3 regions of the Sphingopyxis granuli genome follow, and region 3 is predicted to be linked to each of the others. Evidence: riboswitches for the same ligand, from Rfam matches in the RefSeq annotation. Region 3 holds a riboswitch; each other region holds the start of a gene.
What was found. Region 3 has a riboswitch for cobalamin ahead of metE (5-methyltetrahydropteroyltriglutamate--homocysteine S-methyltransferase). Riboswitches for the same ligand answer to the same signal wherever they lie in the genome.
Positions count from the first base shown of each region.

Region 1: another riboswitch for cobalamin. It lies ahead of SGRAN_RS18195 (TonB-dependent receptor plug domain-containing protein); the one in region 3 lies ahead of metE (5-methyltetrahydropteroyltriglutamate--homocysteine S-methyltransferase).
Region 2: another riboswitch for cobalamin. It lies ahead of SGRAN_RS20840 (TonB-dependent receptor plug domain-containing protein); the one in region 3 lies ahead of metE (5-methyltetrahydropteroyltriglutamate--homocysteine S-methyltransferase).

Region 1 covers NZ_CP012199.1:3,966,134-3,970,242, reverse strand. Annotated here, with positions in the region: gene cobO (cob(I)yrinic acid a,c-diamide adenosyltransferase) at 1-21, shown strand, start outside; gene SGRAN_RS18200 (cobyrinate a,c-diamide synthase) at 18-1,319, shown strand; cobalamin riboswitch at 1,332-1,521, shown strand; gene SGRAN_RS18195 (TonB-dependent receptor plug domain-containing protein) at 1,668-3,620, shown strand; gene SGRAN_RS18190 (hypothetical protein) at 3,653-4,109, shown strand, end outside.
Region 2 covers NZ_CP012199.1:4,556,741-4,560,849, forward strand. Annotated here, with positions in the region: gene SGRAN_RS20830 (TonB-dependent receptor family protein) at 1-1,881, opposite strand, end outside; gene SGRAN_RS20835 (DUF2946 family protein) at 1,950-2,339, opposite strand; cobalamin riboswitch at 2,446-2,665, shown strand; gene SGRAN_RS20840 (TonB-dependent receptor plug domain-containing protein) at 2,846-4,109, shown strand, end outside.
Region 3 covers NZ_CP012199.1:2,853,299-2,857,407, forward strand. Annotated here, with positions in the region: gene leuA (2-isopropylmalate synthase) at 1-501, shown strand, start outside; gene SGRAN_RS13290 (hypothetical protein) at 670-1,209, shown strand; cobalamin riboswitch at 1,282-1,484, shown strand; gene metE (5-methyltetrahydropteroyltriglutamate--homocysteine S-methyltransferase) at 1,601-3,907, shown strand; gene SGRAN_RS13300 (acyl-CoA thioesterase) at 3,900-4,109, shown strand, end outside.

The DNA of each region.
Region 1 (4,109 bases), 1.1 Mb from region 3:
CAGCGGGGAATAGAGTTTTGAGCGGCCAACTCGCGCCGGGACTGCTGGTCGCGGCGCCGCGCTCGGGGGTGGGCAAGACGCTCGTCGCGATCGGGCTGCAGCGCGCCTTCCAGCGTGAAGGACTCGGCGTCGCTGCGGCAAAATGCGGACCCGACTATATCGACCCCGGCTTTCACGCCGTGGCGACCGGGCGATCCTCGGTCAATCTCGACGGTTTCGCGATGACGCCGGCGATGCTGAAGGGGCTGGCGGCGCAGGCGGCCTGCGGCGCCGATCTGGTCGTCGCCGAAGCCGCGATGGGATTGTTCGATGGCGCGGGCCGGAGCAGCACGGCGGCCGAGGTCGCGCGGCTGACGGGTTGGCCGGTCCTGCTCGTCGTCGATGCCGAGGGCGCGGGTCAGAGCGTCGCGGCGGTCGCGCATGGCTTCGCGACCTTTCCCGGCGCGCCGCCGGTGGCCGGAGTCATCGTCAACCGCGTTGCGAGCGACCGTCACGCCGCGATGATCGCCGAAGGATTCGACGCGCTCGACCTGCCGCTGTTCGGCATGATCCGCCGCGACCCGGCGCTGGCGGCCGCCTCGCGCCACCTCGGGCTGGTGCAGGCGCGCGAAGATGGCGCGTTGGACGAGCGGATCGATGCCGTCGCGGCGATCCTCGCGCGCGATTGCGACCTCGCCGCGATCCGCGCGGCAGCGCATGCGACCGCTCCGGCCTTCCCCGTCCGACCGCGCCTGCGTCCGCCGGGGCAGCGCATCGCCCTCGCCGCCGACGATGCCTTCGCCTTCTTCTATCCGCATCTGGCGTCGTGGTGGCGCGATGCGGGCGCTGAGATTTGCGGCTTCTCGCCGCTCGCCGACGAGGCGCCGCCGATGGACTGCGACGCCTGCTGGCTGCCCGGCGGCTATCCCGAACTGCACGCGGGCAGGCTGGCGGGCAATGCGCGCTTCATGGCGGGGTTGCGCGCCTTCGCGGCGCGCGCACCGGTGCATGGTGAGTGCGGCGGCTATATGCTGCTCGGCCGCAGCATCGAGGATGCGGACGGCATCGTGCATCCTATGGCGGGGCTGCTGCCGGTCGATACCAGCTTCGCGAAAAGGAAGATGTCGCTCGGCTATCGGCAGGCGCGGCTGTTCGCGTCGACGCGCTTCGCCGATGCCGAAACGCCGCTGTGGGGGCATGAATATCATCATGCGACCATCACATCGACGAACGAAGGCGCCCCCTTCGCCCGGCTTGCCGACGCGGCAGGTCGCGATCTCGGCCCCGCCGGCCATCGCGCCGGCCACGTGACGGGCAGCTTCTTTCACTTGATCGCCTGACGCGATTTGCCTAACGAGCGGGCCGCGACAGGTTCCCCGAAAGGGGATTGAAAGGGAATGGGGTGCGAAACCCCTGCTGCCCCTGCAACTGTAAGCGGAGAGCCATCGGGCCATATGCCATTGGGACCATCGGTCCTGAGAAGGCGGCCCGGACCGGCGTCGACCCGCGAGCCAGGAGACCTGCCCGTCGCCGTCGTCTTTCGCGCGGACAGGGTGTGCCGGGCGGACGGGGGTGAACCCGACAGACGACAAAGGTGACCGCGCGGCCGCGCGGGCCGATGTCGTTCGCCTATCAGGGTGGGCCGCCATCGACCCAGCGACCGAATGGTCTTGTCGATGGGGTACCCTATGTTCCGTGTTATTGTTCGAAGTTCCATTTCACTGGCGGCATTTGCGGCCGGCTTTCCCGTATCGGCCGCAGAAGCCGCTAACGCCGCCGCGAGGTCCGAAGAGGACAGCATCGTCGTCACCGCGACGCGCTCGCCGCTCGCACTCGACGAGGTGCCGTCGACGATCACCGTGCTCGACAAGACGGCGATCGACCGGTCGCAGGATATCGGCGCGACCGAGTTGCTGTTGCGCACACCCGGCATCACCGTCTCGCGCAACGGCGGCTATGGCACCGCGACATCGCTCCGCATCCGCGGCGCCGAGTCCGATCATACCGTTGTCGTGATTGATGGCGTGAAGCTCAACGATCCGGCGGCGGCCGGCGGCGGCTATAATTTCGCCAACCTGCTGGTCGGCGACATGGAGCGGATCGAAATCCTGCGTGGTCCGCAGTCGATCCTGTGGGGTAGTCAGGCGATCGGCGGCGTTGTCAATATCGTCACGGCCATCCCCGAAAAACCGCTGGAAGGCAGCTTCGACATCGAGGCCGGGTCGCGCAACACGGTCAGCGCGCGCGCCGCGATCGGCGGCCGCACGGGACCACTGAACTGGCGCATCGGCGGCCAGAGCTTCACCACCGACGGCATTTCGGCGATCGCCCCGGCCTTTGGCGGCGGCGAGCGCGACGGCTATCGCAACCGCAGCGTGACGGGCCGCGCCGAACTGGCGCTTGCTTCGAACCTCAGCGTCGAAGTGCGCGGTTATTATTCCACGGCGCGCGTCAATCTCGATTCGACGAGCGGCGATACGCCGGACTACGCGCTCAACGAGGAATTCGTGAGCTATGCCGGCGCCAACTTCGACCTGTTGGACGGGCGTTTCCGCAACCGGATTTCCTATTCCTACACCGACACCGATCGCAGCAATTACGGGCCGCTGCGTGCTCGTCCCGTCAGCCTTCAGGCCAAGGGAGAGAATCGGCGCTGGGAATATCAGGGCAATATCGATGTCACGCGCGGCGTCAGCGCGGTCTTCGGCGTCGAGAATGAACGGTCGAGGTTCCGCAGCCGTTCGCCTTCGGGTTCGCTGGCGACGCCCCTTCCCGACTTCGCGATCGGCAAGGCGGACGTGACCAGCCTTTATGGCCAGCTCAGCGTCGAGCCCCTGGACGGGCTGACGATCAACGGCGGCGTCCGCCATGACGATCACGACCGCTTCGGCGGGCAGACACTGTTTGCGGCGGGCGGTGTCTGGCGGCTGCCGACCGGGACCATCCTGCGCGCGAGCTATGGCGAAGGTTTCAAGGCGCCGACGCTGTATCAGATGTTCAGCGAATATGGGAATGTCGCGCTCGACCCGGAGGAAGCGCATGGCTGGGAAGCAGGGATCGAGCAGCAATTGTTCGGCCGCGCTCTGACGGTTGGCGGGGTCTGGTTCGATCGCACCACGACCGGGCAGATCATCTTCAATTCCTGCTCGCCCACCACGCCCAATCCGCTCTGCTTGGTCCCTGGCGATTCCACGCGCCGTTCGGGCTATTATTCCAATGTCGCGCGCGGCGAGGCGCATGGGATCGAGGCGACGGCGGCGCTGACGCTGGGCGCGCTGACGCTCGACGGCAATTATAGCTGGATCGTGGCCGAGGATCGTTCGCCGGGCGCGACCAATTTCGGCAGGGACCTGCCGCGCCGTCCGCGCCACGCGGCCAATGCTTCGGTCGGTTACGCTCTTCCCTTCGGTCTCGACGTCGGAGCGGCACTGCGCTGGTCCGGCAAGAGTTTCGACAATGCGTCGAACAGCATCGTCCTCGACGATTACACGCTTATCGACCTGCGCGCCGAATTCAGATTGTCGGAGAATGTTCGCTTCTTCGCGCGTGCCGAGAACATCTTCGATGAGAATTATATGACGGCCTACCGTTACGGCACACTCGGCCGCAGCATCTACGCCGGTTTCCGGGGACGCTTCTGATGCGCCCGAATTTTCAGCCAGAGGAGAAGAATATGAAGACGCCTTCTACCGCTCTCGCACGCAATGTCTGGGTCGGCACCATGGCCGGGGTGAGCACCATCGCCTCGATGATTCTGGCCTGCGCGACGCCCTTTCCGTCGCTGGCCGCGCTGGCCGCGACGCACGTGCCGCGTCGCATCGGACTGATGCTGATGTTCGTTGCCTGGTTCGCCGCGCAGGCCGTGACCTATTTCATGCACCAGACGGGCAACCCGGCGTGGCCGTTCGCACTCGGCATGGCGGCGGTCGTCTCGTTGCTGTCGGCGGAGGCCGTCGCGCGCTCGATGCGCAGCCGCCCCGCGGCCGTGCGGATGAGCGCCAGCTACACCGCCGCCTTCGTCGGCTTCAAGCTCGGCATTCTCGCTTGGGTGGCACTGCTCGACCATGGCTGGTCGGCCTTTTCGGGCGAAGTGCTATTGCGCCAGTTCGTGCGCTATGGCGCGATCTTCG
Region 2 (4,109 bases), 1.7 Mb from region 3:
GTCGATCCCGTCGGCAATGCGCGCGCCGCCGGTCAGGCCGACCAGCGCATAGCCCGGCGTGCGCACCCGGTTGGCATAATCGGCCCACGGTCCCTGCGGCACCCATTCGAGCGTCGGCGCGACGTGCAGCGCCTCGCCGCCGATGCGGACCTCCGCCCGATAGACATGCCTCGGCACCACCGGCAGGCGATTGTCGCCGAACTGCGCGTCGCCCCGGAAGCGGAAGTCGCTGTAGGCATAGGTCTGGCGCAGCCGCAGCCAGGGTGCGAGGGTCAGCTCCAGCCCGGCCTCCACCCCCCGATGCAGCGTCCGGTCGGCGTTGAAGGTCGCGGCGGGGATGCTGCTGTTCACCGTATATTGCAGCATCTCGCCGGTGATCGCCGCGCGATACCAGGCGACGTCCCAACGCACCGGACCCATCGTTCCGCGCGTGCCGATCTCCGCCGTCCAGGCGCGCTGCGGCCGGATGTCGGCGATCAGCGCGCTGGCGGGCGGCATGCCGATCGACTGGAACACCTCCCCGAAACCGGGAAATTCGGCCGAGCGGCTGTAGTTGGCGAAGATCTGGACATGCTCCGCCGGTTCGACCAGCACGCCGAACTTGGGCGAAAAGGCGTCGAACGCGACGCGCCCGTCGCCGGCCGGGGTCGCCGAAAAGCCGACGCGCCGCTTGCGCATGCCATCGGCATAGACGCCCCCCGCGATCAGCGTCACTGGCGGCACCGGCCGCACGCGCAGTTCGCCATAGAGGCTCGCGGTCCGCGCCTCCTGATCGGCGTCGAGGGTCAGCGCGCCGCGCCGGCCGGCGACGTTGACGAACTGCCGCGCGTGGGTGCTGCCACGGCGAATCTCGCCCCCCAGCGTCACCTCGACCGGCCCCGCCGCATAGTCGATCCGCGCGAACCCGCCGACGTCGGTCGATTTCTGATCGATCAGCTGAAAGATCGGGTGAAAGAGCGATTTCGCGTTGACGAAACCCCCGACCTCGAGCGTCGCGGTGCCGAGGTCGAAGCGGGTGCGGTTCTGCAGGCGCAGCGAATCGATGTCGCGCCGCTGGTCGCCCGCGACGCTGCTCGCATTGGCGCCGCGCGGGGCGGTCAGCGCCTGCGCCTCGGTCAGCGCGCCCGGCAGTTGCTGGCGGATGCGGTTGATGCTCGCATAGAAGCGCGTCGCGACCCCGTCGCCGAGCGTCAGCCCGACATTGCCGTGGAAGCGCAGGCTGCGGCGCTGCGCATGGTCGCGGTCGCCGTCCGACGTGTCGGCGCTGACCGCGCCCCAGGCGTCGACCGGCCCGCTGGCGACGCCCGCCGAAACCAGGCCGCGAAGCAGGCCGAAGCTGCCGGCATCGCCGCGCAGATAGACGCCCTGGGCGGTGCGCCCGGTCGGGGTCACGCCGTTGATCGCGCCCCCCAGCGTTCCCGAACCGAAGCGCAGCGCATTGGCGCCGCGCCAGACTTCGAGATGGTCGAAGAAGATCGGCTCCAGCTCCTGAAAATCGCCATTGTCGTCGGCGAGGTTGATCGGCACCCCGTCCTGCAACAGCGTGACGCCGCGCATGTGGAAGCCGCGCGAGAGGCCCGAGCCACGGATCGCCAAGCGCACCTCCTGCCCATAGCGCGGCTGGAGGTAGACGCCGGGCGAGAAGGCGAGCGTATCGCGCAGCGACACGATCGTCTTGTCGGCATAATCCTGATGCGTGACGACGTCGGTGCCGCCGGGGGTCTGCGCCGCGCGCTGCTGCGCGGCGTCGGCGAGCGTCGGCGCGGTGACGATGATCGTCGCCTCCTCGGCGTGAGCGGCCGTGGAAAACAGCACCGGGGAAAAGGAAAGGACGAGGGCGAGCGCCGGCAGGGGCGCCGCACGGGTAACGGAACGGGTCATGGAAAATCCTTCGCTGAAAATCAGGCAAGGCCGGCGCGCGCGAAAGCGCGGCCGGCGATCGGTCTGAATCAGGCGAAGGCGGGCGGGCCGGTGCTGGGGGGAAGCGGCGAGGCGATGCCCGGCGCGAAGCCGAGCGAGGGGATCGCCGGCGGCGCGGGGTCGACCCGCACCGGCGCCGCGGGCAGCGCCGGGGCATCGGGCACGATCGGCGCCACCGCGAGCGCGCCCCACGGGCAATGCTGCTGCCCCTCTCCATCGGGATGATCGCCCGCGGTCTGGACCGGGATGGTCATCGTCCCGCCGGGGTTCGACGGGTCCGAACAGACGCGGACGGTGATCGACCCCCCGGCATCGGGCCCGATCATCCAGCCCGGCGCGACCAGCACCCGCGCGAGCAGCGCGAGAAGCACCGGCAGCAGCAGCCAGCCCGGTCGGCGGAAGGCGGAAAGATCGGCCACGCCGCGCTCCTAGTCCCGGCGGACGGTTCGGGCAAGCGCGCAGGCCCCGCAAAAGCCGATTGCCAAAATGCGCCGAGGCGCTATGGGCGGGCGCCGCAAGGGCAACCTTGCATTGATCGCGCCGGTGCCCCGATGGGGCTTAAAAGGGAACGCGGTAAGGGGGTCCGGCCGGACCTTCGAAACCGGGGCTGTCCCTGCAACTGTAAGCGGCGAGCGCGATGCACCGACCCGGTCCCCGACCGGGTCTGCCACTGGGGCGACCTGGGAAGGCGTGCATCAAGCGACGACCCGCGAGCCAGGAGACCTGCCGGCGTGGGTCGCTCAATGCCTCGGTCCAGGGAAAGGCCAGGGCACGGAGAACTCCGTCGAGCGACGACCCAGCGGCCGGGGCCGCTTCGGGGCACGAAATGCGGGCGCCTTGCGCCAGCCCGCCGCCCGTGCGCCGGTCGATCGCGCACGCGGCTCGGCAGGTCCCCGCCTTCGCTCTCGGCGCGTGGGGGACTCCCATGTTGAAATACGGCCTTTCCATCGTGGCGCTGGCGGCGACCTCGCCGGCGCTGGCCCAGACCGGCGATGCCGCCGCCGACCCGCGCCCCGGCGACGCGATCATCGTCACCGCCTCGCGTTCGGGCGAAGGGGTCCGGGCGGACCAGCTCGGCGCCTCGGTCACGGCGATCGACAGCGAAGCGCTCGAACAGCGCCAGACGCGCATCGTTTCCGACGTGCTGCGCGACGTGCCCGGCGTCGCGGTCAGCCGCACCGGCGGCCTCGGCGGCATGACCGATATCCGCATCCGCGGCAGCGAAGCCAATCACGTCCTCGTCCTGGTCGACGGCATCGAGGTCGCCGACCCCTATCAGGGCCAGTTCGATTTCGGCGGTCTGCTCGCCGACCCCGCCGCGCGGATCGAGGTGCTGCGCGGCCAGCAATCGTCGCTCTATGGCTCCGACGCGATCGGCGGCGTGATCCATTACATCACCCTGTCGGGGCGCGAGGCGCCGGGCCTGAGCGCCCGGATCGAGGGCGGGTCGTTCGGCACCGTCGCCGGCAGCGCCCGCGCCGCGGGCGCATCGGACAGCTTCGACTATGCGATCACCGGTACCTATTACGGCGCGAACGGCTATCCGACCGCGCGCGGCGGGGTGCGCGACGTCGGGATGCAGACGGTCGGCGCGAGCGCGAAGCTGGGTTGGACGCCGAGCGACGCCTTCCGGCTGAACGCCGTGCTGCGCTATGGCTTCAGCGACGCCGACAACAACGACAGCGAATATGACACGACGAGCCCGCGCTTCGGCTATATCGTCGACAGCCCCGGCGTCCATGTCGAGACCGAATCCTTCCATGCCCTGCTGGCGGCCGAACTGACCGCGCTCGACGGGCGCTGGGTGACCAGCCTGTCGGGGCAGCTTTCCGACACCGCGCGCCACGGCCGCTCCCCCTTCGGGTTGGACTATGGCAGCAAGGGACAGCGCTACAAGGGATCGCTGACCTCTAGCATCCGCTTCGGGACCGATGCGATCGCCCACCGGCTGACCGGTGCGGTCGATGTCGAGCGCGAGGCGTTCCGCACGCTGACGCCGGGCGCCTTTCAGGGAAAGCGCCACACCGACAATCTGGGGCTGGTCGCCCAATATGAGCTGACCGCGGGCGCGCTCTCGCTCGGCGCGTCGCTGCGCCACGACGACAACAACCGCTTCGACGATGCGACGACCTGGCGCGTCCAGGGCAGCTATCGCCTTCCGACCGGCACGCGCATCCGCGGCGCCTATG
Region 3 (4,109 bases):
GGCGTCGCCTGGGTGCTCGAACAGGACAAGGGGCTGAAGCTGCCGAAGAAGATGCAGGCGAGCTTCAGCCACATCGTCCAGGCGGTGGCGGACCAGACGAGCCGCGAGCTGACCGCCGACGACATCTGGACCGCCTTCGAAGGGCATTATCTGGCGGCGGACGGCAAGCGCTTCCAGCTCGTGAGCTGGGCGGAAAGCCAGAGCGGCGCCGACCGCATCTTCGCCGGCAAGCTGACCATCGACGGCGCCGAGCGCAGCATCAGCGGCCGCGGCAACGGCCTGATGTCGAGCGTCGTCGCCGCGCTGGCCGAATCGGGCGGCCCGGCGATGGACATCGTCGATTATTCCGAACATGCGATCGGCCAGGGCAGCAATGTGCAGGCCGCCGCCTATGTCGAATGCCGTACCCCCGACGGCCGCAGCCTGTTCGGCTGCGGTCTCGACACCGATGTCGCGACCGCCAGCGTGCGCGCGATCCTGTCGGCGGCGAACGCGATCTGATCCGGTCGCGGCGCCCGGGGCGGCGCGGGCCGCCCCGGCCTCCTCGCACCCCTTCCCTCTCCCGTCCGCCGCATCCCGGTCACGACTGGCCCGATCGGCGTTTCGCGGCGCGCGCATTTGGTCCTAAGCCGATGCGCGCAGCCGGGGGGCGGCGAAGGAGAAGGACCCGTGAACGCATCCCAGGCCTCGTCCGCCAGCGGCCCGAGCGCGCCCGTCGCTCCCGCCGGGCCGCTCCCCGCCGTCGGGGGAAGCAGCGACCTGTTCTGGAGCCTGCAATATTGCCGCGCAAGCGCGCTGTCGCTGACCCGTCTCGAACTGGCGCTCGCCAGCAGCGACCGGCGGCGGATCGTCGAGGCGATCGATCGCCTCCACGCGCTCGACCGCGAAATCGAGCGCAGGGTCGCAAGCCTGCCGCCGCCGCCCGATCCCGACCCCGAGCGCGAGGCGATCGACCGGCACCTCGACCGCGAGAAGATGGCGGTGGCGTTCGAAAAGCTGGCGCTCGCCAGCGGGATCAGCGGCCCCGCCCTCGCATCGCCGCCCGCCTTCGCGGCGCGCACGCGGCCCGAAACCGAGCTTTCTCATGAGGTCGAAGGGCCGCCCTTCGATCGCCGGCGAACCCATATTCTCGCCTCGCACGGTCCGAAGATCGCGCTCCTGCTGGCGATCGCGGCCGCCACCGCCGCGCTGCTGGCGACCGCCTTTTAGGATAGGGCCAATCACCAGCCAACACATATAAAGATTTCTTTATATAGCGCTTGACAGGATTGCCGCGGCGCCTATTCTTCATGCTGTCGAGGTTCTTCGCGCCGGGCATCCGGGGCGGAGCGAAGATGGGAAGCCGGTGCGAAACCGGCGCTGCCCCCGCAACTGTAAGCGGCGAGCGGCGGTCGATCATGCCACTGGTTCGGCAAGGAACCGGGAAGGCCAGACCGCTGCGGCGACCCGCGAGCCAGGAGACCTGCCTCGTCAGATACGTCCTCCGGCGGGGTGCCCGGTCAGGCCGCATGCATGGCTGCGTCCGACCCTTGCCCTGCGGACGCGGGATATCGTGCGTTCGCGTCTGTCCGTCGCCCTTGCCCCCTGCAAGGTGCTCGAAATGACTGTCAGCGTCGCCACTTTAGGCTTTCCCCGCATCGGCCTTCGCCGCGAACTCAAGGTCGCGCTCGAATCCTACTGGTCGGGCAAATCGACCCTCGCCGACCTGCACGCCGCGGCGGCCGGCCTGCGCGTCGCCCATTGGGCGCGGCAGAAGGCGCTGGGGGCCGACATCCTGCCGTCGAACGATTTTTCGCTCTATGACCATGTGCTCGATACCTCGGCGCTGATCGGCGCCGTCCCCGCGCGCTACGACTGGGACGGCGAGACGGTCGATACCGATCTCTATTTCGCGATGGCGCGCGGCGCACAGGGCGATCCGGCGCACGCCGGGTGCGGCCACGCCGCCGATACGACGGCGCAGGAGATGACCAAATGGTTCGACACCAACTATCATTTCCTCGTCCCCGAACTCACCGCCGGCCAGACCTTCCGCATCGCCTCGACCAAGATTTTCGACGAATATGACGAAGCGAAGGCGCTGGGGTATCAGACGCGCCCGGTGCTGCTCGGCCCGGTCAGCTACCTGATGCTCGCCAAGGGCAAGGCGGTCGAACCGCTCGCCCTGCTTCCCGCGCTGCTCGACACCTATGCCGAGATCCTCGCGCGGCTGGCGAAACAGGGCGCCGACTGGGTGCAGATCGACGAGCCCTGCCTCGTCCTCGATCTCGACGACGCGCAGCGCGCCGCGTTCGAGCGCGCCTATGCGCGGCTGGCGACGGCGGGGCCGCGCCTGATGCTCACCCCCTATTTCGGCGGTCTCGGCGACAATCTCGATCTCGCCGCCGAACTGCCCGTCCACGGTCTCCACCTCGACCTCGTCCGCGCGCCCGAACAGCTCGGCCCGGCACTCGACAAGGTGCGGCCGCACGTCCTGCTGTCGCTCGGCGTCGTCGACGGCCGCAACATCTGGCGCGCCAACCTTTCCGACCTTTACTGGCGGCTCAAGGAGCTGGCGGCGACGCGCGACCTGATCCTCGCGCCGTCCTGTTCGCTGCTCCACGTTCCGGTCGATCTGGCGCTCGAAACCGCGCTCGATCCCGAAATCGCGCAATGGCTGGCTTTCGCGGCGCAAAAGATCGAGGAACTCGCCGCGCTCACCAAGGCGCTGAACGAAGGCGAGGATGCCGCCTTCGCCGCCTTTTCGGCGTCGCGGATGGCCGCGGTCGCCCGCGCGACCTCGCCCCGCATCCACGATCCCGCCGTCGCCGCCCGCCTTGCCGCGCTCGACACGGACGCCGCGCGCCGGGCCGCGCCCTTCGCCGCGCGCCGCGAGGCGCAGCGCCGGCGCCTTCCGCTTCCCCGCTATCCGACCACGACGATCGGCTCCTTCCCCCAGACGGCGGAGGTCCGCAAGGCGCGCGCCGCGCATATCCGGGGCGAAATCGACGATGCGGCCTATGACCGCTATCTGAAGGTCGAAACCCGCGCCGCGATCAAGTGGCAGGAGGAGATCGGCCTCGACGTCCTCGTCCACGGCGAGTTCGAGCGCAACGACATGGTGCAATATTTCGGCGAACGGCTTGCCGGATTCGCCTTCACCCGCAGCGGCTGGGTGCAGAGCTATGGCTCGCGCTGCGTGCGGCCGCCGATCCTCTATGGCGACGTGTCGCGTCCGCGGCCGATGACGGTCGACTGGTGGCGCTATGCCCAGGATCAGACCGACCGGCCGGTGAAGGGCATGCTCACCGGGCCGGTGACGATCCTCAACTGGTCGTTCGTCCGCGACGACCAGCCGCGCGAAGCGAGCTGCCGCCAGATTGCGCTGGCGATCCGCGACGAGGTGCTGGACCTTGAGGCCGCGGGCGCCGCGATCGTCCAGATCGACGAGGCGGCGCTGCGCGAGGGGCTGCCGCTGCGCCGCGGCGAATGGCCGCATTATCTGGGCTGGGCGGTCGAATGCTTTCGCATCGCGGCCTCTGGCGTGCGCGACGACACGCAGATCCACACCCACATGTGCTATTCGGAATTCAACGACATCCTTCCCGCGATCGGCGCGATGGACGCCGACGTCATCTCGATCGAAACCGCGCGGTCGCAGATGGAACTGCTCGGGGCCTTCGCAAGCTATGCCTATCCGAACGAGATCGGTCCCGGCGTCTATGACATCCATTCGCCGCGCATTCCGGCCGAGCGCGAGATGACCGACCTGCTGACCCTCGCCGGACGGCACCTGCCGTCCGATCGTATCTGGGTGAATCCCGATTGCGGGCTCAAGACGCGCAAGTGGGACGAGGTGCGACCGGCCCTCGTCTCGATGGTCGCCGCGGCGCAGCGGATGCGGATTCGGGAGGCCTATGATGCCTGACGAAACCATGCCCGCGGGCCAGCCCACGATCCGCGTCACCGCGATGCCCGCCAACGCCAATGTCTATGGCGATATCTTCGGCGGCTGGCTGATGGCGCAGATGGACCTGGCCGCGTCTTCGGTCGCGTCGCTCCACGCGCGCGGTCGGGCGGTCACGGTCTCGGTGGAGGGCATGGCCTTCCACCGCCCCGTGTTCGTCGGC